DNA from 2 places in the Streptococcus sp. SC1 genome. Region 2 is predicted to be linked to the other one. Evidence: predicted binding sites of a transcription regulator. Region 2 holds the regulator's gene; the other holds the start of a gene.

Region 1 (12,511 bases), on a different contig from region 2:
GGAAACTTTTTTAATGATTCATAGTTTTAAACAGTTGTTACTTAGCCCATTTTGAAATAATCAGATTTAAAATCATTCCAAGCATCTTCTAAAAATCATTTATATTTCAACATTGTTGATTACTTTCAATATGAAAAGACTTCAAACCATTGTTTTGGATCAATAGTTTGAAGTCTTTTTTACTTTATTGATTTCAAAAAAATTGTACTTTCTTCGATGTGTCTTACATCATGCCGCCCATCATGCTTGGATCCATAGCTGGTGCTGCTGGCGCAGGTTCTGGCTTGTTGGCCACAACTGCTTCTGTTGTCAAAATTAGACTAGCAACTGAAGCCGCATTTTGCAAAGCTGAGCGCGTCACCTTGACTGGGTCAATGATTCCAGCTTCAATCATGTTCACCCATTCGCCAGTCGCTGCGTTAAAGCCTGTACCAGCTTCAGAGTTTTTCAGGCGGTCGATGATGATAGAGCCTTCAAAACCAGCATTCAAAGCGATTTGACGGACAGGCTCTTCCAAAGCGCGGAGGACGATGTTCCGGCCAGTCGCTTCATCGCCTGTTAAGTCAAGGTCAGCTACTGCATCTAATACGCTAACAAAGGCTGTACCACCACCTGACACGATCCCTTCTTCTACTGCAGCACGAGTCGCGTTAAGGGCATCTTCAATACGGAGTTTCATTTCTTTAAGTTCGGTTTCGGTTGCAGCACCGACCTTAATCACCGCCACACCACCGGACAATTTAGCCAGACGTTCTTGCAGTTTTTCTTTATCAAACTCAGAAGTTGTACTTTCAATTTGCGATTTGATAACCGCCACACGGTTGGCAATAGCTTCTGGATTACCAGAGCCTTCTACAATCACGGTACTGTCCTTGTCAACAGTGACTTTGGAAGCTTGTCCAAGCGCTTCAATGGTCGCATCTTTGAGCTCCAGACCAAGGTCTTCTGTAATCACTGTACCACCAGTCAAGATGGCAATATCTTCCAACATAGCCTTGCGACGGTCACCAAAACCTGGTGCTTTAACAGCCACTACATTAAAGGTACCACGAATCTTGTTAAGAACCAATGTTGGCAGAGCTTCACCATCCACATCATCTGCAATGATCAAGAGCGGACGGTTGGTTTTCAAAATACTTTCCAACAATGGCAGAATCTCTTGAATGTTAGAAATTTTCTTGTCTGTAATCAAGATATAAGGGTTGTCCAGATCAGCCACCATTTTTTCACTATCTGTCACCATGTATTGAGACAGGTAGCCACGGTCAAACTGCATTCCTTCTACGACATCCAGCTCTGTTTCCATACCCTTGGACTCTTCGATAGTGATAACGCCATCGTTGCCAACTTTTTCCATAGCTTCAGAGATGTATTCACCGACTTTTTCGCTACGAGAAGAAACGGCAGCAACCTGAGCAATTGCTTCCTTGTTAGAAACTGGAATCGCAGTTTCTTTCAGAGCGCTGACAGCAGTCGCAACTGCTGCTTCAATTCCGCGGCGGATACCGATTGGGTTAGCACCCGCAGTCACGTTTTTGATGCCTTCGCGAACGATAGCTTGGGTCAATACAGTAGCAGTCGTTGTTCCGTCCCCAGCGATATCGTTGGTTTTTGAAGCTACTTCTGACACCAGCTTAGCGCCCATGTTTTCAAAATGGTCTTCCAGTTCGATTTCTTTGGCAATGGTTACACCGTCATTGGTGATAAGGGGTGAACCAAAAGATTTTTCCAAAACAACATTGCGACCTTTAGGGCCCAAGGTTACCTTGACAGTATCTGCTAAAATATCCACACCACGAACCATTGCACTACGTGCATCTGATGAAAATTTAATATCTTTTGCCATTTTTAAACCTCTTTCTTAGATTTTTACTCCACAATTGCAAGAATGCTTGCTTCCCCAACAACCAAGAATTTCTCATCTTGATCTTTGACTTCAATGCCAGCATGGCTTTCAACTAAAACCTTATCACCTGGCTTGACACTTAGTGCAACCAGCTCTCCGTTCAACGTACGGATGCCTTGGCCGACTGCGATGACTTTTGCTTCTTTTGTCGCGTCTTGTCCTGCGCCAGCAATGACAAAGCCACCAACTTTCTGTTCTTTTTCTTCTACTTTTAAGACCACACGGTCACCTAATGGTTTTAACATCTTTTTCCTCCAAAGATTGAATTTTAGCACTCTATGACGCTGAGTGCTAATCTATAGTTAATATTGTATCACTTGGTCAGAAATAGTCAAGAAAAAACTTTGCCGAATGACAAAGTTTTTGGGGGAAATTAATTGGAAATATTATTGAGCTAACTTCAGTTTTTCTTCAAAATCATCAATAACCTTTTGCAAATTTAGTCTACCCTTGTAGATGCCATAGCCAAAGACCAGCATGACAAGAATTCCCAAAACAGCTAAGATGACTCCTACGATGAAAAGAAGCAGATTGGTTCGATGAAAGAGATAGATCAGGACAAAACCGATACTGGCAATGGCAAAGAAAAGGCTAAACCAGCGTCCGAGATTTTCAATCATATGCTTTTGGTATTGAATTTCTGTTTCATAGCCTTGAATCAATTCTTGTTCTGTCATGATTTTCCCTCTTTTTCTTAATATTGGAGACCTGGATTAAAGAAGCCAGCCAGTACACCAAGGAAGGCGATAACAACTAGAATGAGCATCACTTTGATTGGAGAAAGGTTCTTCTTGGCCATGAGCCACCAGCAAAATACGATAAAGACAGCTGTTAAGAGACCTGGATAAACACCATCTAATTTATCTTGTAAGACAAGGTAAGGCTCTTTTTCACCCGGATTGGTCAATTGGAAGGCAGTTTTGATAGGTACCCAAGTCGCTGCAACAGCACCGATAACCATTCCGCCGACAATCCCAACAGATTTACGGATAGCTTGCCCTTGTTCTCCTACTAGAAATTCAACAGCCTTGTCTCCCAATTCATAGCCTTTAAAGTAAGCGAAACGCATACCGAAATAAGCCAGCAGATTCCAAACTAGGATATAGAAGATAGCTCCAACAGGTGAACCTCCATTTGAAAGCCCCATTGAGATCCCCAAAATAACTGGAATCAAGGTTCCAACGATCAGAGAGTCACCGATACCAGCAACCGGTCCCATCAAGCCAGCCCGAAGTCCGTTGATGGTTTCGTCATTTACCGCTTCTGCACCATTGGCACGCGCTTCTTCCAAACCAGCTGTGATCCCAACGACCAGAGTACCCAGCTGAGGTTCCGTATTGAAGAAGGCTGTATAAGTGTGCATAGAGCGTGCTTGCTCTTCTTTTGTATCGTACAATTCTTCCACGATTGGTAGCATAGAAGTCAAGTAACCAAAAGTCTGCATGTGCTCTTGAGAGAAGCAGGTCAAGTGACCATAGTACCAGTGGTGGAATGATTTGGTCAGTGTTTTTTTAGATATTTTTTTAGTTGCCATCTTAGATATCCTCCTCGTCATCATCGTCAAAATCACCTACTGCCACAGCACTAGCTTTGACATTTTTCGCCATCTGTACTTCATAGAAGAGCAGGGCAAAGATCAGTGATACAACTGCACTAGACACAAGGTTGAGACCAAGTGAGGCAGCCAAGGTAAAGCCAACGAAGAATGGAACAAAGTCTGTCACTTTTTCAACGATTTGTTTCAAGAGAATCGCAATACCGACACATGGAAGGAGAGAACCTACTGTAAAGAGGGTTTTCATTGGTAGACCATCCATTGGGAGGGCATCTTTCAGAGCTGTAACGGCATCAGCACCGTAACGGCAAAGAATCAGTGTTGGCAAGAAAGAGAAGAGGAAGTGGGAAACCCATGGCAGATACCAGTCAACCGCATACAATTTTTTGTATTCTCCCTGTTCGACTGCTTTCCAGCCCATGTGTTGCCATACCAAGTTCATCGTTGCTGTTCCGTAGAAGAGAACAGTTCCTAGTGTACCAACCAGCACACCCATTGATTTTGCAAAGTCAGCAGCCTGCTGAGCATCTGAAATCCCTTGTGACTTGATCGCAACCATTGCCAAAGGAATACCGATATAAGAAACTGCACGGACATCGGCCGAAACAGTACCGCCAGGTGTTACCAGCGCAATATACACCAACTGCATGGCTACCCCACAGATAATACCGAGGCTCACATCTCCTAAAATTAAACCACAGACGAGTCCTCCGACAAGCGGACGTCCAAGTGTATAGTTACCAATACTTGAGCCACCCATACCCGGCATAGAGGATAAACTAGCAAAGATACCGAGGATTGCGGCTTGCAACCAAGAAATTGTCATAATCTTTCTCCTTTAAGTAAGATCGAGCAGTAGCAGGAGCTCGGTTCCAACTCCTTCAAATAGACCTTGCCCCGCAAGGCTATCGAAAGTCCAAAACCGTGTCCTGCTTAACTTCTGCCCCTGTTTAAAAACCAAATTTAGATTTGAAATCACTCCAGTAACCGATGGAAACGTCTGGAAGCAGCTGGAATTTTACCTTGTAGCCTGCTTTTTCAATCGCTTCGATCGCTTCCGCTTCTTCTTGTGTGATGGATTGATTGTTGCCCAGCTTGACAGCTCCTGGACGGTCATTGGCTGGTCCGACGATGATTTCTTTGACATTGCCTGGCACATAGCCTTGGTCCACCAAAATTTCTTTCATATCAATCGGATTTTTAGTAATCAAGAAATAACGGCTGTCAGATTCGGTTACCTTGCCAGATTTTTCCTTGAAGGCTTCCTTAGTCCAAACGAAAGTTTTCTTGTCAGAAGCCCCTTTATAGGCTTGGATCAAAACCTTGTTGCTGGCTGCTGCATCATTGACTGCAATCAGCCCATCGCAAGGATATTCCTTAGCCCAACGAGTGACCGTTTGACCGTGGATCATGCGGTCGTCAATCCGTACAAATGTTACTACCATTTTGAATCTCCTATCTAAGTTAGTAAATGAATAACTTTTTAAATGTCGTCATCTTCCTCATCGTCATCTGATGAGACTTCAAACTCCTGTAAGGCTGCTGTCGCTTCTGAAAGAATCGTCTGAGCAAGATCTTTGCCTTCCAGCATATCCTTCATCACAAGCCCAGTGAGCCCCATTGTCAGATTCAGCCCTCCAAGAATGACTGCCGAATCCAATTTGCCTAATTCTGCTAGGACACTAGCCGCCGTTGTTAGAGGACTTCCTCCGACAATATCGGCTAAAACCAAGACTGAATCATCTGCTTCTAAACCTGCCAAGGCTTGACGGAAATCGAGAGCAAAATCATCGACTGATTTTCCCTCTTTCAGACCCACAGCGATGATTTGGTCTGTTTTATCACCAGCAAACATCTTCAAGGAGCTCTGTACGCCTTCAGCTAGCCCCCCATGACTGACCAGTACAAGATATTTCATCTTTCCTGCCTCCTTATTTTCTTGATTCTATTGTACACAAAATGAAATCGCTTCCCTATTGTCAAATGTCACTTTGAAAAGATGACAAATGTGAGTTTAGATGTGACAAATGTCATATTGGTCTAGTCATCCTTGGCTTTTTTTCTGACTTAATTAGAAATAAAAAAGAAAGCAGAAAATTATCTGCTTTCTATTTCTCTTTGAATGCTCGGCAAGGCACTGTCAATCTCTTGATTTCCCAGAGCTTCCTTAATCAAATAATCAAGTCTTTCCAAGGTCTGCCGATCAACTTCTTGTCCAATATCTATGATAGAACGCTCCATCATACTATCTAGCCTCTCAGAAGTCAGAGAATCCAAGCCGAAGTCATCTGCCTGCAAGATTTTTCTAGTTTGTTGACTTTTCACTACAGAGGGCAAGACTGAAGTTCCCTGTGATTTTTCAAACAAGGTCTGCTGGCTCTCTTTGTCCTGTGACAACAAGAGCATAAATTCCCAAGCCAGTTTCTCTTGCTTAGTGTTGGAAGACATGCCAAAGAGGGAAGTCTTGACCTGTGTTCCCATCACCTTGCTATTGGCTGTCGGCATCGGGATACAGGTCCAAGAAAAGCTAGAATATTTAGCAACATGATAAGGATAAGGCTTGTAGGTCCGATACTGGGCTAGACTCATAGGATAGAAGGCCACTCGCCCCTCGTCAAAGTCATGAGAAGTCACCTTATAATGCTGGCTGAGCATGTCTAGCTTGCTCATAAAGGCCAATGCTTGATGCATCTCTGGGCTGTCTACATTGATACCTGATTTATCGGTAAGATGGCCGCCGTAAGCTATCAGAGCTTGCTGCCAAGTGTAATCTGTAATACCGTACTGATCTACCACGCCATCGCCATTGGTATCCTTGGTTACTTTTTTGCAAATCTCATAGAAATCCGCCAAAGTCCAGCCTGACTCAGGAATGCTGATTCCTTCTTTTTCAAGCAGGTCTTTATTGACACACATCATGATAGGATTGCTCTCAACTGGAAGAGCATAGCTGACTCCCTGATATTGCCCAGCTTCATAAGCGACGGGATAAAAGGCTGTCCGTTCATCATCCGTTAGGAGGGTATCCAAGGATTTGAGGGCACCAGCCGAGGCCAACATGCTAAAGTCGTTTTCCGGTACCATGAAAAGATCCGGCTGTTCGCCTTTTAAGACCTGCTCTGCCAACCAGTCAGCGTAATCCTTCTTGGGAATCCCGCTTTCGTAAACAACCTTGACATGAGGATGTGCCTTTTCAAACTTTTTAATCAGGCTGTCCATGGCCTTGTTTTCACGACTATTTGGAACATCCCAGCTAGAGCCCGCATAGACACCGATGCGTAGGACTTTTTCATGACTAGACGACCAAAGTGCAAAGCTTAAAATACCTGAAACAAGAACCAAAACAAGAACAACCAAATGTCTAAGTCGCCACTTCATTTGTCACTTCCCTTGCTAAAGTCTCGCTGGGTGACTCCGGTCTGTACGGCCCAGATAGCCAGCTGAGTTCGATCACGCAGATTCAGTTTAGATAGAATCCCTGATAGGTAGTTGCGTACGGTCCCTTCCGACAGATAAAGCTTGGCTGCAATCTCCTTATTAGAAATCCCAAAGCCAATCTGCTGGATAATCTTCCACTCCGTCCGGCTCATGTCCTCTACATTTTCCTCTGACACCGTGATAGCAAAGTTGGACTGGGCCATCTGTGAAAAGATTTTGAAGACCTTGGTGGCAATATTAGGATTAATCATAGCTCCGCCCCGATAGACTGTCTGAATGGCTTCGTGAAGCTCTTCTGTCGAAACCCCTTTGAGAATATAACCAGACGCGCCATATTTGAGAGCAGAGAAGATAAATTCATCATCGTCAAAGGTCGTCAGAATGATAATCTTAACATCTGGATACTGCTCCTTGACAGCCTTGGTACAGAGTACACCGTCCATGACCGGCATACGAATATCCATCAAAATCACATCTGGGCGTACCCGATGAAGCTTTTCCAGAACTTCCTTGCCGTCTCCAACTGTCCCGACTACCTCGATGTCAGCATGAGCGGACAGGATGATTTGCAGAGACTCACGAATCAAGGCCTGATCGTCTGCAATTAAAACTTTAATCATTCCAACCTCCTATTTTAGGGATTTCAATGTAGGTATAAAAGCCATCTCGATTTTCAAAATGAACCTTCCCACCGATAATAGCCAACCGTTCCTGCATTTGCTTCAGACCATAGCCATAGTGCAATTCATCAAAACCTACACCATCATCTCGAATAATCATAATATAATTTTCTTTTTCTAACAACTCAATCCAAATAGTCCTAGCATGGCCATGACGCACCGAATTCGTAATTGACTCTTGAATGATGCGGAAAACAATATCTTCTTTGGCAATATCTAAATCGATAGTATCCCATTCATAGAGAAAATGAATATCCAAATTGGAAATTGCCTCATACTCTCGGATAATCTTTAGCAAAGCCTCTTTCAGACTATTATTCTCCAAAGTTCCCGGCCGCATTTTATTGAGCGAGCCGCGAACATCCCGAATCCCGTCACGAACAACAACCGAGACATTGTTAAGCTGCTCCTTGGCCCGCTCGGTGTCAATGTCCACTAGAACCTTGATGGCATCAATTCCCGCTGAGATGCCCGTCAGGGCATGTCCTAGTGTATCATGAATCTCACGGGCAATCCGTTTTCTTTCTCGGTCTTCAGCAATTTTTTCTGATAAGGCTAGATAGCTGTTCAACTCCCGATTGGCCTGAGAAGCCATGCGAAGCTCCTCCTCAATCCGGTGCCGCTCTGTAATCGCCGACATGATATAAAAGAGCAAGGAAATCATAAAGACTACAATATTGAGGGAGAAAAGAAAATTCTTACCAAAAAGCAACAGCAAACGTATAGATTCTGGATAAAAACGAATATAGGTATCCAATGAAGGCAGTTTGACAAAGAGCGACAGCAGGTCGTAGTTTGACAATAGCAACATGCTGAAACTCAAAATAATAAAGGAAAACCAATATTTTTTGTCCTTGGAAGCATTGAACTCTTTGGAGCCATAGAAAATATCTGCAAAAACAAGAAGAATCAACCCATTGTAAGACGAATGCAGGGCAGTAAAGATGACCAACATCAGCAAAATCTCAATCATGGTCACTTTATCGTAAACGGATAGCTGATTGGGATGCTTTTCCCGATAGTACATCACCAGCAATAGGCAAGCATAAAAAATAATGGAAATCAGAAAAATGAAACTGGGAGATCCTGGAATGGCATCTAAGCGTTCCAAAAGCGAGTGACTGAAGCCTCTTGTTACGACATAATTGGTTGCAAAGAGGTAAATCGAAGCATTATAGACAATGGCTATAAAATTGATGACCATCAGAGCTATTTTACTGTAAAAAATGCTTTTGTTTGGTTTCATTACTGCCACCCTGTAACTGTATACTCGCTGATATTGTCCTTGTTTATCAAGCGGACTGGTATCAGATACTGGCTGTCACAGGATTTCTTTTCCCGCAGCAGCTCAATCACTTCTGCCACCTTTCGTCCCATCTGAATAGGCGATTGGGCCACCGTTCCTTGAATGTCGTTCGTATTGGCTAAAAAATTCTTAATATCTGGAGAACCGTCAACTCCATAAATATAAATTTTTTCTGTGACACCTTGATCTTTGATTGCTGCCAAGGCACCGATTGCAGCACGATCATTAAGAGCCATGACGACGTTAAATTCTAAGCCATTATCCAAGGCATTTTTGACCTGGGGCATGCTTTCTTCGGTCTGTCCCAAAGTCTCCAGCTGAGAAACGATTCGATAGCTTGGATGTCCCTTGATCGTATCCAGAAAGCCCTGTAGCCGATCCATAGCTGAGATGGCATTCTGGTGTTCAAGCAAGAGAATATCTGCCTCAGAAAGCCGACCCATCATATCTTTAGCAATCAAAACTCCCGCTTGATAGTTATCCGACACGATAGTCGTATCAACGGCTACTTGCTTGCTCATCGGCGCATCTACCACGATAATGCGGATGCCAGCTTTTTTAGCTTCATTCAGAGCACTGATGATATCTGGGCTATCACTCTTTACTGGGTTGATGACGATGACATCCACTTTTTCTTTGATAAAATAAGCAATTTGCTGGCTCTGCTTTTTCTCATCTAACTCCGAATCACGAACATAGAGCCGACTCCCCTGTTGATTGGTTTTTTTCTCCAATTCAGCATTCAAGGTTTGATAAAAATCATTGTTCATGGTCATATAGGTCGCCCCGATTTTCATTTGATTGCTATCGGGCATACTAGCCTTAGAATAAATAAAAGTAAGGCAACAGATTACCAGCACAAAAATAGACCAGAGAGCACATTTCTGGCAAGTCTGAATCCTCTTTTTCCCCTTACTTAATCCCATTCCCATCTCCTAGTCACCTATACTTATTAACAGTTCACCTACGTTTATTATATTATAATCAAGCGAAAAAGCAAAACGTTTCTTGAATCCTCTAATCAATCAGAGGATAAACGACAAACTTTTTTATCTTCTGATTTTTAGGGCAAGATAAATGAATATCAAAAACAAAAAACGAAGGTATCCTCATGGAATATCTCCGTTTCTGTATATATTTATTCAAACACAAATTGATTGTGGTAGAGCTCAGAATAGAAGCCGCCTAGATGCAGCAATTCATGATGATTGCCTCTTTCAATGACTTCCCCATCTTTTAAGACAATAATCTGGTCTGCATTCAATATAGTCTTTAAGCGGTGAGCAATGACAAAGCTGGTTCGGCCTGCCACAATAGCCTCCATCGCACTCTGGATCTTGCTCTCAGTCACCGTATCAACATTGGAGGTAGCCTCATCCAAGATCAGCACTTGAGGATCGGTCAAAAGGGTTCGAGCGATCGAAATCAATTGCTTTTGACCTGTTGAAAAGATGTTTTGATCATCATCTACGATTGTATCGTATTGATCAGGCAAGCTTTCAATATACTCGTGAATATGGGTAGCACGCGCAGCAATTTCAACCATCTCCTGACTGGCATCCGGCACTCCAAATCGGATATTGTCTCGAATGGTTCCGCTGAACAAGACAGAATCTTGCAAAACGATACCTACATGACTGCGCAAACTATCCAAGTCATAGTCTCGGATATCGCGCCCGTCAAATTCGATACTGCCCTTATCCACATCGTAAAAACGATTGATCAGGTTCATAATGGTCGTCTTGCCCGATCCTGTCGGTCCTACAACAGCTATCATCTTGCCTTTTGGCGCTGAGATGGAAACATCCTTCAAAATCGGCTTACCTTCGACATAAGAGAAATCCACATGCTTTATCTCGACGCCTTCTCTCAGCTCGGTAAAGGCTGGTGCATTCTGAGGGCGCACTTCCTCAGGCGCATCAAACATTTCCTGAATCCGATCCGCACCAGTGAAAGCCAGCTGCAGGCTTCCCCAGCTTGCCGCAACCTGAATGATAGGCTGATAGTATTGTTGAGAAAACTGTGTAAAGGTTGAAATCAGACCAATGGCTACTGAGGTCTTCACATTAGGATCATTGAGCATAATGGCTGAACCTACAAAAATCACGATAGCCGTATTGATCAGGCTCATTCCGTTCATGACAGGAAAGAGCAAGCCAGCAAAAGCGCGTCCTTTGAAAGTAGCTGACCGAACCTTATCATTTTGCTGGACAAAGCCTTTGATGACTTCTTCTTGCATTCCCTGCACAATGACTACCTTCTGACCCGAAATCGTCTCATCCATATAAGCATTGAGCTGACCGACTTCTTTTTGCTGCAAGTCGGTGTACTTGCGAGCCAGCTTGACGATAGACACCAAGACAATGATGGCTACTGGCGTACTGGCAATCGTCACCCAAGCCAGGGTCGCATGCCGCATAAACATGATGATAATCAGGCCGATGTAAAGAGCGATGTTGCTCATCACTTGGACTAGACTCTCGTTGAAAGCCTGCAAGATATTATCTAAATCGCTGGTAAAACGCGACAAGATATCCCCGTCTTGATGGCGGTCAAAGAAGGAAACGGTCAAGCGAGCCAATTTCCCAAAGAGCCCCTTACGCATTTCATTGGTTGAGTAGGAAATGATCCGACTCATCAACAGCATGTAAATCAAGCTCGATAGCGAAAGGAAGATAAAAGCCAGCGCTAAATTCCACATGATTCCTTGAAAAGCGGCAAAGGCTGAAACATCGCCTGAAGCAAGCTTGCCACTCGCAAAAGCACTGCCCAACTCCAGCAGCTCACTGATGGCGAGACCAGTAAAAATCGGAAAGAGAACCTGTAAAACCGTCGAGATGATAATCATAATCATGACGACCAAAAAGGCCAATTTATATTCTTTAAAATATTGCCAGAAAAATTTTGCTGTCTTCATATTAGTCCTCCTTTCCTTTTTGTGTCTCATAAATTTCTCGGTAGACATCATTTGTAGCAACCAAGTCTGCGTGTCTACCTTGGCCAATCAAGCGTCCTTGATCTAGCACCAAAATCTTGTCCGCATGGACAACAGAGCTAATCTTCTGGGCAATAATGATGGTTGTAGTTCCCTTCAAATCCTTGTTCAGTGCCTCCTGAACCAGCTTTTCGGACTTGGCATCCAGAGCTGAAGTCGAGTCATCCAAGATAAGAATATTGGGATTGCTGACAACACCACGCGCGATGGACATTCTTTGCTTTTGTCCGCCAGAGAAATTATTTCCCCGTTCTTCGACTTGGCTGTTGTAGGTATCTTCCATGCGATTGATAAACTCGCTTGCCTGAGCAATGCGCGCCGCCTGTTCTAACTCTGGCAGGCTAGCATTTTGCTTTCCTTGACGCAGATTGTCCGCAATCGTCCCCTTAAATAAAATAGCTTTTTGCAGAACGATGGAGACATTTTTTCTCAGCGAAGCTTCACTAATGTCTCGCAAGTCCTTGCCACCAATTTTGATGAAGCCTTCCTGAGGATCAAAAAGACGCGGAATGAGCTGGGCCAGAGTTGATTTCCCTGCTCCCGTCGCTCCGACGACACCAATCATCTCTCCCGGTTTGACTTCAAAGCTAATATCCTTGAGCATGGGCTCTGTATCTGTTGGGTAGGTAAA
Region 2 (12,511 bases):
GGTAGCGACCGATGAGGGCATTCGCAAGATGGCAGAAGCCAAGGTTATCGGCAATCTCCTGCCAGCGACTACCTTCAGTCTGATGGAAGATACCTATGCACCAGCCCGCAAGATGCTGGAAGCTGGTATGGCCATTACCCTGACTACTGACAGCAATCCTGGCTCTTGTCCGACAGCTAACCTGCAATTCGTCATGCAGCTGGGCTGCTTTATGATGCGCCTGACGCCAGTGGAAGTTCTCAATGCTGTAACTATCAATGCGGCCTACTCAGTTAACCGCCAAGATAGGATTGGCAGCTTTGATACTGGCAAGCAGGCTGACATTACCATCCTAGACGCTAAGAATATTGACTATCCACTTTATTTCTTTGCGACTAACCTGACCCATCAGGTTTACAAGGCAGGCAAGTTGGTTGTTGATCAGGGTAGAATCGTCTAATTTTACAAGTTGGTCTCATTTCCATGTGATAGCAAAGATTTTCTTAGAAGTTCTATTGTTGATTATAGAAAAAGCAGATTTGTGTTCAATAAAGGCCGTGGCTTAAACACCACGACCTTTCTGTTTTTTTATGAGATTAGGACATTGAGCTGGTCCCTTTATTATCTACCCACACACTGCGCGTAAAGACCATGGAGAATAGAGCTAGAGACGCAAAGCCTGCTCCTACATACCAGTAGGGTATGTCCAGTGTCGTGGAGCGTCCAGATAGATTGACAATGCCACGAAAGAGCATGCCGGCTGTCATGGCGGCTACAGCTGAGTTCCAGAGGTTGAGGCTGAGCCGAGAGAGATTGGGAATTATTTTCATGAAGAGCAGGAGGAGGCTGCCCCCAACGAGAGGAAGAGCAAAGAGATAGTGCATGTGGACAGATGTTTCCCCGAAGCTGAAGGATTCATAGATTCTGCTGAAAGCAAAGAAGAAAATCGTTAGCAGCATGTAGGAAACAGCTGTTTTTTTGAAACGTTTTTTGCTGGGATTAGTAACCGATGTAGACAATGTCACTCACCGCCCTTTCTGAAATATTTCCGTTGGTGGTAGGTTTGTTGATGACCTGACCGCTGAAGTACATAGTGGATGAGCCACCGCCATCAAGGTTGTAGGCAGTCTTGACGCCATAAGATTTCATGATTTCTGCCATTTCATAGAGGGAAAGTCCCTGACTTTCTGAAGTGCGTCCGTCTGAAACGATGATGATATAGTGGTTTTCGTCAATGATGCCGATAGATGTCCGTGGATTGGAAGCCATAGACTGGCCAACTTCGGACTTGGTATTCACGACAATTTCGCCATTTTCTACGAGGGCTGGTCCGAAGGCTAGGAGATTGACCACACCGTCTTCGACTAGCTGGTCGGCAGAGATTTCATTTTCGTAAATGATTTTAAAGGAGCCGTCTTTGTAAATGGCCAAGTCCCCATTACTGGCGTCCTCTCGGACGGTATCACGGTAGACGACACCATTGCGGATGACATAGCCGGTAGAATTGGCACCGTAGTAGTCGCCGTTAACCGCTAGGATGGCCTTGTTATTAGCCGCTGTTTCTGAAGTTTTGGCCGTGACATTGGTCCCGTAGGTGTTGTTGGCAAGGGCTGTTTTCAAGTATTCAGCGGAGCTGACGGTCACATCGGCAACGTAGACTTGAGTATTATTGACGGTCTTTTCAGTCAGCGTAACCGAGATGTTATCGTCTGAATAGCTGGTATCTGTCACTGTTGCTGTTTCAGCGGCCTTGCTGGCAGCCTCGGCATTGGACGACGAACTTGCGCTTGAAACCGTGGAAATGGTCTCTGCAATGACGAAGGTTTTCAGCATGGAGTAGCTGAAAGAAGCTGTCAGAAGTAGCCCGAAAATCGAGGCGTAGGCATAGCTTTTCTTTAAAAATTTCATGATGCAGTGTGTGTCCTTTCCTTAAAAATAAATCTCTTTTGTACCATCCAAGAGACGGTGAAAAGCAGCAGTCCGACGATGATCTTGACAATCAGAAGATTGAGACCAAAGACAGCGTAGAAGAGGCGAATCAGCAGTGTGTCTAGGATAAAGAGCACCAGAGCTAGGCTGAAATAGCCAGTTCCTGTCTTGAGTATACTGTCGTCGTTCTTAAAGACCAGTTTTTTATTGGTCGAGTAGTTGAAGACCGAACTGGTCACGCGGGCAATCCCATTGGCTAGGAGAATTCTCAGACTGGTTGGGGCAGCAGCTAAAAATAAGAGAGCCAGTGCGTAGACAATGTAGTCCACGACGAAGCTGCTGAGAGAGGTCAGGGCAAATTTAAAGATATTTTTATAAATCATGAGCCCATCTCTAACAGGTCGGAAGTGCGATCCTTGATTGTCATTGATATAGACCGTCTCAATGGGCACTTCCAAAATGGGATATTCTTTGCTGGCTTCTAAGAGCATGTTCATTTCGTACTCATAGCGCTGGCCTTCTACCTTCAGCATAAAGGGAATCATGTTAGTCGTAAAGGCCCGTAAACCGGTCTGCGTATCGGAGACACCCACCCCAGTCTGGGCTTTGAAGAGAGACCGAGTTAGGCTGTTGCCGAAGCGGCTACGCAGAGGTATCTTGCCAGTAAAGGCGCGTGCGCCCAGAATCAGCTGATTGGGATTTTCAGAAGCTTTGCTCGCTACATGGAAAATATCCCAGACCTTGTGTTGGCCATCCGCATCTGCTGTGATAACCGTTCCGTATTGACCCAGAGACTGGATGTAGGTGAAGGCAGTTTTCAGCGCTTGCCCCTTGCCTTGATTGTTCTCGTGATGGAGGACAGTCGCATATTGTCCAGCCTTTTCAAAGACTGTCTGGCGCTTGGCTGAGCTACCGTCATCGATAACAATGATATGAAAATCACTCTTGCTCTGAATTTTTTGAATCAGTTTGATCAAATTATAATCGGGCTCGTAAGCCGGAATCACTAGATAGTCCATATCCATACCTCTTTCTTAGATGATTTGTAGAAAGTATACAGATTGCGGCTTAAAGCTAGCTGATATCAGTTATCTTTAAGAAAAAGTTAAATCTTCTTTAAGGAAAAAGTGGGGAAAATATCTCGTAGGACAAAATAAAAAAACTGAGAGTGGGACAGAAATCGGTAATTCGTTAGAATTCGATTTCGTCGTCCCACCTCCGCACAGTTGAGTAGGGCTGTAAAAGCTGATGAAATCAGCGTAGTAGAGCCCACTCAACCACTGCGTCTTGCTCGATAATCCAAAGACAATTGAGAGGCTAGGACTTTTGTCCCAGCCTCAGTACTTTGTTTAATAACGTTTTTCTTTGGGCCAGGTGCTCATTTCAGCAACAGCTGTAAAAAGCACATCTGTGGATGAGTTGAGGGCAGTTTCGCAAGAGTCTTGGATGACACCGATGACAAAGCCAACGCTGACGACTTGCATGGCCAGATCATTTGGGATGCCAAAGAGGCTACAAGCCACTGGGATCAAGAGAAGCGAGCCTCCAGCCACTCCAGAAGCCCCGCAGGCAGAAATGGCCGCAACGATACTGAGCACCAGTGCTGTTCCGAAATCCACCTGAATGCCCAGTGTATTGGCCGCTGCAAGGGTAAGCGTGTTGATTGTCACTGCAGCCCCTGCCATGTTGATAGTAGAACCGAGTGGGATAGAGACCGAGTAGGTTTCGGGATTAAGACCCAAATCTCGACAAAGTTTCATATTAACAGGGATATTGGCAGCCGAACTACGAGTGAAAAAGGCAGTGACGCCACTGACTTTTAAGCAGCGCCAAACCAGTGGATAAGGATTTTTCCGAAGCATAATGAAGACAATCAAGGGGTTAACGACCAGCGCAACAAGAGCCATGGAACCTAGTAATAGGAGCAGGAGCATGCCGTAGCTCTTAAGTGCCTCAAATCCTTTGCCAGAAATGGTCGTGTACACCAGCCCTAAAATACCAAAGGGAGCCAGATTGATAATCCATTCGACAATCTTCGAAGTAATATCTGCCAGTGTTTTCAAAAGTTCTTTACTTTGCTGACTTGCTTCTCGCATGGCCACTCCAAAGACAACTGCCCAAGACAGAATGCCGATATAATTGGCCTTGGTCAAAGCGTTGATCGGATTATCGACAAGGTTGAGGAGGAGATTGCTCAGAACTTGGCCGATGCCTTCTGGTGGACTGACTTCCGAGCTAGCTGCGGTCAGCTCGATGGTCACAGGGAAGACATAATTAGCAAGAACAGCGACAAGGGCAGCTGCAAAAGTCCCGATTAGATAAAGGATAATGACGGTTTTCATATTGCTTTTCTGCTCTTTTTGGTGCTGAGAGAGGGCATTGGCAACGAGGGTGAAAACGAGCAGTGGTGCGATAGCTTTTAGACCGCCGACAAAGATTTGGTCGAGTAGGCTAATGGCGCTGGCTTGTGGAAAGATGAGGGCCAGCAGGGCGCCTGTGACAATCCCAATAGAAATCCGTTTGATAAGATTGGCACGATTCTAAGCAGAAAGAATTCGATGAAACATAGTAGATTCCTTTCTAAAATAAACTGCTTTCCATTATATTCTAGTGGTCGTATAAAATCAATGTTTTTTAGTATTCGCTATGCGGAATAAGGGTGCTTTGATGCCTATCTGTCGCCCTTTGTGGTATAATGAATAAGATTTTTGTATCTCATAGGAGGAAAGAATGACAGCTAATGGGAATGTTTTCACACGCTATTTCCAGCAATTCGACTGGTCAGCTATTCTGGATGATGTGTTTTCAAAATTCGTCTCCTTGGTCTTTTTGTGTGTACTATTTTGGGTGGCTAAGAAAATTCTCCATCTTTTTGTGACTAGACTGATTGCGCCATCTTTGAAACTATCTCGGCAGGATGCAGCTCGGCAAAAGACCATTATGCGCTTAATTGAGAATTTACTCAATTATGTACTTTATTTTCTCTTGTTCTACTGGATTTTATCCATTTTGGGCTTGCCAGTCTCAAGTCTTTTGGCTGGGGCAGGGATTGCTGGTGTGGCCATTGGGATGGGAGCGCAGGGCTTTCTGTCTGACCTAGTCAACGGTTTCTTTATTCTCTTAGAGCGTCAGTTGGATGTAGGGGACAATGTCCGTTTGACCAATGGTGCTATCAAGATTGCAGGGATAGTTGTCAGTGTCGGGATTCGGACTACGCAGGTACGCGATGCGGACGGAACTCTTCACTTTGTGCCTAACCGAAATATCACCGTTGTCAGCAATCTTTCTCGTGGCGATATGCGGGTTTTGATTGATATTCCTATCTATGCCGAGACGGATTTGGATGAGATCTATCGGATTATCGCTGCTGTCAATCAGGAAGCTGTGCCTGAACATCCAGAAGTTTTGAAGGAACCTGATATTCTGGGACCGCAAATGACTGCGAGCGGGCAGTTTTACTTTCGGATTAGTTTAATCGTTGCAAGCGGTATGCAGGCGAGTCTGTACCATGTTTTCTACAAGCTCTACCATGAAGCCCTGCTAAAAGAGGGGGTGGCTTTGCCAACATTTGCTCCTGTCACGGGAAATAATGGTAAAGCTTAGTAGTGGTCAGGGAAACAAAGACAAACAACATCTATCGGAAATAAGGTTTCTAATCACTAAAAGAGGCTGGGGCGAAAGTCCTAGCCTCTCAATTGTCTTTGGATTGTCGAGCAAGACGCAGTGGTTGAGTGGGCTCTACTAGGCTGATTCCATCAGCTTTTACAGCCCTACTCAACTGTGCGGAGGTGGGACGACGAAATCGAATTCTAACGAATTACCGATTTCTGTCCCACTCTCTTTTTCATTACAGCTTATCCTAGGTCTAACCTGCCTAAATATGACATGCTATGGCAAGTATTGTATAATAGGAAGAGGAGAAGGAGCAGGCATGCAGAATAATCGACTATTTCAGATATTGTACTATATTTTGGAGAGAGGAAAAGTAACTGCAACGGAGCTGGCCGAAAAATTTGAGGTCTCGGTCCGGACCATTTATCGAGACGTGGACTCTCTAAGCAGCGCTGGGATTCCGATTTATACCACGCAAGGAAAGGGTGGCGGCATAGAAATCGCAGAGGATTTTGTCTTGCGGAAGTCTCTGCTGACAGCGGAGGAGAAAGAGCAGATCATGGCTGCCCTGCAAGGCCTGGAGAGCACCAGCCAGCTTTACCAGAGTGACCTACTTACAAAGCTTTCGGCACTTTTTCAAATTAAAAATCCCAACTGGATCGAAATCGATTTTAATCACTGGCAAAATGATACAGCATATGAAGAAACCTTTCATCAATTGAAAACTGCAATTCTAGGCAAGCACCTTGTTTCTTTTTCTTACTTTGCTAGTGATGAGCGGGAGACAAATCGCCGTGTCAAGCCTGTACGCTTGTTCTTTAAAAGTCAGAATTGGTATCTTTATGCTTTCTGCCTCTTGCGACAGGAATTCAGGTATTTTAAGCTATCTCGGATGAAAAATTTGGAGCGGCTGGAGGAGAGATTTGAGGACAGCTTTGAAGATGTCGTCTTGGAAAAAGAACTGACCTATGAAAATACCATTAAACTGACAGTCAAGTTTGATCGCAAAGTAGCCTTCAGGGTTTATGATGAACTAAGCGGAGACATTCGGGCAGATGCGGAAGGAAATCTGTACACAGAAATCGACATTCCCAATGACCACCGTCTATATAGTTACATCCTATCCTTTGGAGACGCTGTGGAGGTCTTAGATCCTTCTGAAATCCGAGTGAAAATGAAAGAAATGATTCATCAGCTGGCAGAAAAATATAAAACTTGACATAGGGTGTCAGGTATCTTCTTGTATACTAATGGTAAGAAGAGAAAAGGAGGCAGCAAGATGAAATATGAATGGAGAAAGGGCGAGAAAGGCCTTTATGGAGCCAAGCAAAAGCCAGAGCTAGTAGAGGTGCCGAGTCAACAGTTCATTGTAATCGAAGGAGCGGGTGACCCCAATGAAGCGGATTTCTCTGAGCGGGTATCTGACCTTTATTCACTGGCCTATTCCATAAAAATGCTCTTTAAATCCATGATGAAAGATGAGGCGGAGGATAAGGTGACGGATTTCACGGTTTATCCTTTGGAAGGTATCTGGGAAAAAGCTGCTGGGGAAGGCTTCGATAAAAGTCGACTTCGCTATCAGCTCATGATTCAGCAGCCTAATGTCATCGATCAGGATATATTTGCGGCAGCGCTTGAGAATGTCCGCAAGAAAAAGCCTAATCCTCTCTACGACGACATTTGTTTTCAAAGATTGCCAGAGGAGCGGGCCATTCAGGTATTACACGTAGGAAGTTATGACAGTGAGCCGGCCTCTTTTGAGAAAATGGATGAGCTGGCAAACAGCTTGGGACTGGAAAGATGCGACCAAGTTCACAGAGAGATTTACTTGAGCAACAAAAATAGGACACCAGAAGAAAAGTTGAAAACCATCTTAAGGTATTCCGTCAGATAGGAGGAATTTGTCATGCCAAGACCTACAACAAAAAACGATTTGCTGGCTGCAGCTACAGAAAATTTCGAAAAACTGAATCTGCTCATTTCGAACATGACAGCAGAAGAGTTGGCGAGGCCCTTTGATTTTTCAAAGGATGAGAAAAAGAAAGAAGCCCACTGGAAGCGCGATCGGAATCTGAGGGATGTCTTAATCCATCTTTATGAATGGCACCAGTTGCTGCTCAACTGGGTGCAGGCCAATCAAAGGGGAGAAGAGAAGTCCTTCTTGCCAGCTCCCTACAACTGGAGAACTTATGGTGAGATGAATGTCGCATTTTGGGAAAAGCACCAGCAGACCTCTCTTGAGGAGGCAAGTTCTTTACTGGCTAGTTCACATAAAGCTGTCCTGGACCTAGCCGCAACCTTAACCAATGAAGAATTGTTTTCCAAGGGAGTTTATAAATGGACAGGCGGAACGACTTTGGGTTCTTATTTTGTCAGCGCCACATCCAGTCACTATGATTGGGCTATGAAAAAGCTTAAAGCTCATCAAAAGAATTGTAAAATGAATCCCATCTAATAAAGTTTTCTAGGACTTGAGACTGATTTTTAGCACTCTTGCAAAAAGAGTGCTAATTTTTTGGTTTTTTGTCTTGACATTCATTTTTAAGAGTGTATAATAGAATCATAACTTAGCACTCGATGTGTTAGAGTGCTAAATATAAAAAATAAAATCTCGCCAGTGGCTGGAAATTTTCTAAAGAGAGGTGAGGTCCTTGGTAACAGAACGCCAAAATGAGATTTTAAATCTAATTATTGATATCTTTACCAAGACGCATGAGCCTGTCGGTTCTAAAGCCTTGCAAGAGTCTATCCAGTCTTCGAGTGCCACCATTCGGAATGATATGGCAGCCTTGGAAAAGGAAGGGTTGCTAGAAAAGGCTCATACATCGAGTGGGCGCAAGCCCAGTGTAGCAGGTTTCCAGTATTTTGTCCGTCATTCCTTGACCTTTGATCAGCTGGCGGAAAATGAGCTCTACGAGGTTGTCAAAGCTTTCGACCAAGAATTCTTCAAGCTGGAGGATATCCTGCAGCGGGCAGCGGACGTCTTGGCAGAGTTGAGTGATTGCACGGTTGTAGCTCTTGACGTCGAGCCTAGTCGGCAACGGCTGACGGCTTTTGATATCGTTGTTATTAGCCAGCACGCAGCTTTAGCTGTCTTTACTCTGGATGAGTCCAATACACTGACCAGTCAGTTCATGATTCCTAGGAATTTTCTCCAGGATGACCTACTGCGCTTGAGGGATATGATTCAGGAGCGCTTTTTGGGACAGACGGTCTTAGATATTCACTACAAGATTCGGACGGAGATTCCGCAGATTATCCAGCGTTACTTTACGACGACGGACAATGTTCTCGATCTCTTTGAGCATATTTTTGCTCAGATGTTTTCGGAAAAAGTAGCTGTAGCTGGCAAAGTCCAGTTGCTACGTTTTGCGGATCTTGAGGCTTATCAGTTCTTTGATGATCGTCAGAAGGTGGCTTTTGAAATCCGTGATAGTCTAGCTGAGGATCAGATGCAAAATGTCCGAGTCGCAGCTAGCCAAGAGGACTGTCTGGCCAATCTAACCTTGATTTCCAGTAAATTTTTAATTCCCTATCGGGGCTTTGGTATGCTGGCAGTGGTCGGTCCAGTCAATCTGGATTACCAAAAAGTGGTCAGTCAACTCAATGTTGTCAATCGAGTCTTGACTATGAAACTCACAGATTTCTACCGATATCTGAGTAGCAATCATTATGAGGTGAGTTGAACATGAAATTACATAAATTCCTAAAAAGGAGGCGAAAAATGTCTGAGGAAACAAAAAACGAAGAAGTAAAAGAAGAGGAAGTGGTAGAAGCTGCTGAAGAAGCTGTAGAAACTACAGAAGAAAAGGTAGAAACCGCTAAAGAAGCGGATGAAACTACTCCAGAAAAATCAGAACTAGAACTAGCAAATGAGCGTGCAGAAGACTTTGAAAATAAATACCTTCGCGCTCATGCAGAAATGCAAAATATCCAACGTCGTGCCAATGAAGAGCGCCAACTCTTGCAACGCTATCGTAGCCAAGATTTGGCAAAAGCGATTCTCCCTTCTTTGGACAACCTTGAGCGTGCGCTTGCCGTCGAAGGATTGACAGACGATGTCAAAAAAGGCTTGGAAATGGTACAAGAAAGCCTGATTCATGCTTTGAAAGAAGAAGGAATTGAAGAAATCGCAGCGGACGGAGCATTTGACCATAACTACCATATGGCCATCCAAACTCTCCCAGCAGACGATGAACATCCAGCTGATACTATCGCACAAGTCTTCCAAAAAGGCTACAAACTCCATGACCGCATTCTAAGACCAGCAATGGTGGTTGTTTATAATTAGGCGGTAAGTCAGAAATCTGTGATTTCGTTGACGCACCCCCGCAAGGGTGATTAGGCTGGTCACGAGCGTTTGCGAAGTGAACTGCCAATCAGCTACTGCGTAAACCTTGTCCGAAACGACACTAAACTATGAAGAAAGATAAAAAATTGTTCAGCTTTGCAACAGTGAGCGAAGCGAACCAAAGACGATATTCTTCGCCGTGGCGTTATTTGCGCAAACTTTGAGACTTAGGCTCAAAGTTTAGTCAAAGAGATTGACGAAGTCAAGCTCTGACGGCGCCGCCACCTAAGAAGAGTATTAAAAAGAAAAACAGAAAATAAATTTAAGGAGAAAAACACATGTCTAAAATTATCGGTATTGACTTAGGTACAACAAACTCAGCAGTTGCGGTTCTTGAAGGAACTGAAAGCAAAATCATCGCAAACCCAGAAGGAAACCGCACAACTCCATCTGTAGTGTCATTCAAAAATGGTGAAATCATCGTTGGTGATGCAGCAAAACGTCAAGCAGTAACAAACCCAGATACAGTAATCTCTATCAAATCTAAGATGGGAACTTCTGAAAAAGTTTCTGCAAACGGTAAAGAATACACTCCGCAAGAAATTTCAGCTATGATCCTTCAATACTTGAAAGGCTATGCTGAAGATTACCTTGGTGAAAAAGTAACCAAAGCAGTTATCACAGTTCCAGCTTACTTCAACGACGCTCAACGTCAAGCAACAAAAGATGCTGGTAAAATCGCTGGTCTTGAAGTAGAGCGTATCGTAAACGAACCAACTGCGGCGGCTCTTGCTTACGGTTTGGACAAGACTGACAAAGAAGAAAAAATCTTGGTATTCGACCTTGGTGGTGGTACATTTGACGTATCTATCCTTGAATTGGGTGACGGTGTCTTTGATGTATTGGCAACTGCAGGGGACAACAAACTCGGTGGTGACGACTTTGACCAAAAGATTATCGACCACTTGGTAGCAGAATTCAAGAAAGAAAATGGTATTGACTTGTCTACTGACAAGATGGCAATGCAACGTTTGAAGGATGCGGCTGAAAAAGCTAAGAAAGACCTTTCTGGTGTAACTTCAACACAAATCAGCTTGCCATTCATCACTGCTGGTGAGGCTGGACCTCTTCACTTGGAAATGACTTTAACTCGTGCGAAATTTGACGATTTGACTCGTGACCTTGTAGAACGTACAAAAGTTCCAGTTCGTCAAGCCCTTTCAGACGCAGGTTTGAGCTTGTCAGATATCGACGAAGTGATCCTTGTTGGTGGTTCAACTCGTATCCCAGCCGTTGTAGAAGCTGTGAAGGCTGAAACTGGTAAAGAACCAAACAAATCAGTTAACCCTGATGAAGTGGTTGCCATGGGTGCGGCTATCCAAGGTGGTGTGATCACTGGTGATGTCAAAGATGTTGTCCTTCTTGATGTGACACCATTGTCACTTGGTATCGAAACAATGGGTGGCGTCTTCACAAAACTCATCGATCGCAACACTACTATTCCAACATCTAAATCACAAGTCTTCTCAACTGCAGCGGACAACCAACCAGCCGTTGATATCCACGTTCTTCAAGGTGAACGCCCAATGGCAGCAGATAACAAGACTCTTGGACGTTTCCAATTGACAGATATCCCAGCTGCACCTCGTGGTATCCCACAAATCGAAGTAACCTTTGACATCGATAAGAACGGTATCGTATCTGTTAAGGCCAAAGACCTTGGAACTCAAAAAGAGCAAACAATCGTTATCCAATCTAACTCAGGTTTGACAGACGAAGAGATCGACCGCATGATGAAAGATGCAGAAGCAAACGCTGAAGCAGACAAGAAACGTAAAGAAGAAGTTGATCTTCGTAACGAAGTTGACCAAGCTATCTTTGCGACTGAAAAGACAATCAAGGAAACTGAAGGCAAAGGCTTCGATGCAGAACGTGATGCTGCACAAGCTGCCCTTGATGACCTTAAGAAAGCTCAAGAAGACAACAACTTGGACGAAATGAAAGCAAAACTTGAAGCGTTGAACGAAAAAGCTCAAGCCCTTGCAGTGAAACTCTACGAACAAGCCGCAGCAGCACAACAAGCTCAAGCAGGAGCAGAAGGCGCACAAGCAACAGGAAACGCAGGCGATGACGTCGTAGACGGAGAGTTTACTGAGAAGTAAAATAATTTATAGGAGGGGAGTTTATGCCCACTATTTACACTACTAATGAGTGGAAGGGACACGGAAAGAGTTATTACTGGAATGAATATCGTTTAGAAGGCGATACAGTTGTAAAATATAAGTGTTCTCGCAGTAAATTTTTTGATGGTGATGAAAATGTCTGGAGTGAGGATGAACATGAGATTGAATCTTGGAGTCTTGATGACGATTCTATGCCAGATTGGTTGAGGAACTATCTATAAATTTTTTAACAGAGGTTGCAACCCAGCCTCTGTTTTTCGGTAAAAAGAGTTGGAACGTAAATTTTTGGTCCTTCTTTAAACTAAGTTAGAAAGGAACTGAACCCTATCTAAATCGAGGTTTCGTTCCGCAATATTAACAGAAAGGAACAAGGGTGTTCGTAATTGAACCCGAGCGGAAAGCTTGGAAATTAGATAAACCTCCTAAGAAATCAGGATTTCTTGTCGGTTTCCTAAATTTCAGTCGCTTTCTGTTCGCTCTTGGTATCTTAAATGAACAATACTGAATTTTATGATCG

Evidence for each region. Region 2 encodes HrcA, which represses chaperone genes, less so after heat shock. Its sites were predicted from a motif close to TTAGCACTCNNNNNNNNNGAGTGCTAA; they were not measured.
Region 1: the regulator HrcA is predicted to act here: its motif matches at 2,175-2,201, upstream of groES (co-chaperone GroES).

Annotation. Positions count from the first base shown of each region.
Region 1 is NZ_JAQCMU010000001.1:214,453-226,963, reverse strand. It holds gene groL (chaperonin GroEL) at 224-1,846, opposite strand; gene groES (co-chaperone GroES) at 1,870-2,151, opposite strand; gene PAN94_RS01160 (DUF202 domain-containing protein) at 2,293-2,583, opposite strand; gene PAN94_RS01155 (PTS system mannose/fructose/sorbose family transporter subunit IID) at 2,601-3,440, opposite strand; gene PAN94_RS01150 (PTS mannose/fructose/sorbose/N-acetylgalactosamine transporter subunit IIC) at 3,442-4,287, opposite strand; gene PAN94_RS01145 (PTS sugar transporter subunit IIB) at 4,412-4,906, opposite strand; gene PAN94_RS01140 (PTS sugar transporter subunit IIA) at 4,945-5,379, opposite strand; gene PAN94_RS01135 (ABC transporter substrate-binding protein) at 5,559-6,839, opposite strand; gene PAN94_RS01130 (response regulator transcription factor) at 6,836-7,519, opposite strand; gene PAN94_RS01125 (sensor histidine kinase) at 7,512-8,825, opposite strand; gene PAN94_RS01120 (substrate-binding domain-containing protein) at 8,825-9,811, opposite strand; gene PAN94_RS01115 (ABC transporter ATP-binding protein) at 10,024-11,802, opposite strand; gene PAN94_RS01110 (ABC transporter ATP-binding protein) at 11,804-12,511, opposite strand, start outside.
Region 2 is NZ_JAQCMU010000005.1:109,272-121,782, forward strand. It holds gene hutI (imidazolonepropionase) at 1-439, shown strand, start outside; gene PAN94_RS08115 (hypothetical protein) at 576-998, opposite strand; gene PAN94_RS08120 (phosphodiester glycosidase family protein) at 979-1,887, opposite strand; gene PAN94_RS08125 (bifunctional glycosyltransferase family 2/GtrA family protein) at 1,884-2,933, opposite strand; gene sstT (serine/threonine transporter SstT) at 3,258-4,433, opposite strand; gene PAN94_RS08135 (mechanosensitive ion channel family protein) at 4,639-5,511, shown strand; gene PAN94_RS08140 (helix-turn-helix transcriptional regulator) at 5,840-6,739, shown strand; gene PAN94_RS08145 (GyrI-like domain-containing protein) at 6,800-7,414, shown strand; gene PAN94_RS08150 (ClbS/DfsB family four-helix bundle protein) at 7,427-7,975, shown strand; gene hrcA (heat-inducible transcriptional repressor HrcA) at 8,172-9,206, shown strand; gene grpE (nucleotide exchange factor GrpE) at 9,245-9,811, shown strand; gene dnaK (molecular chaperone DnaK) at 10,150-11,973, shown strand; gene PAN94_RS08170 (hypothetical protein) at 11,997-12,215, shown strand; gene dnaJ (molecular chaperone DnaJ) at 12,486-12,511, shown strand, end outside.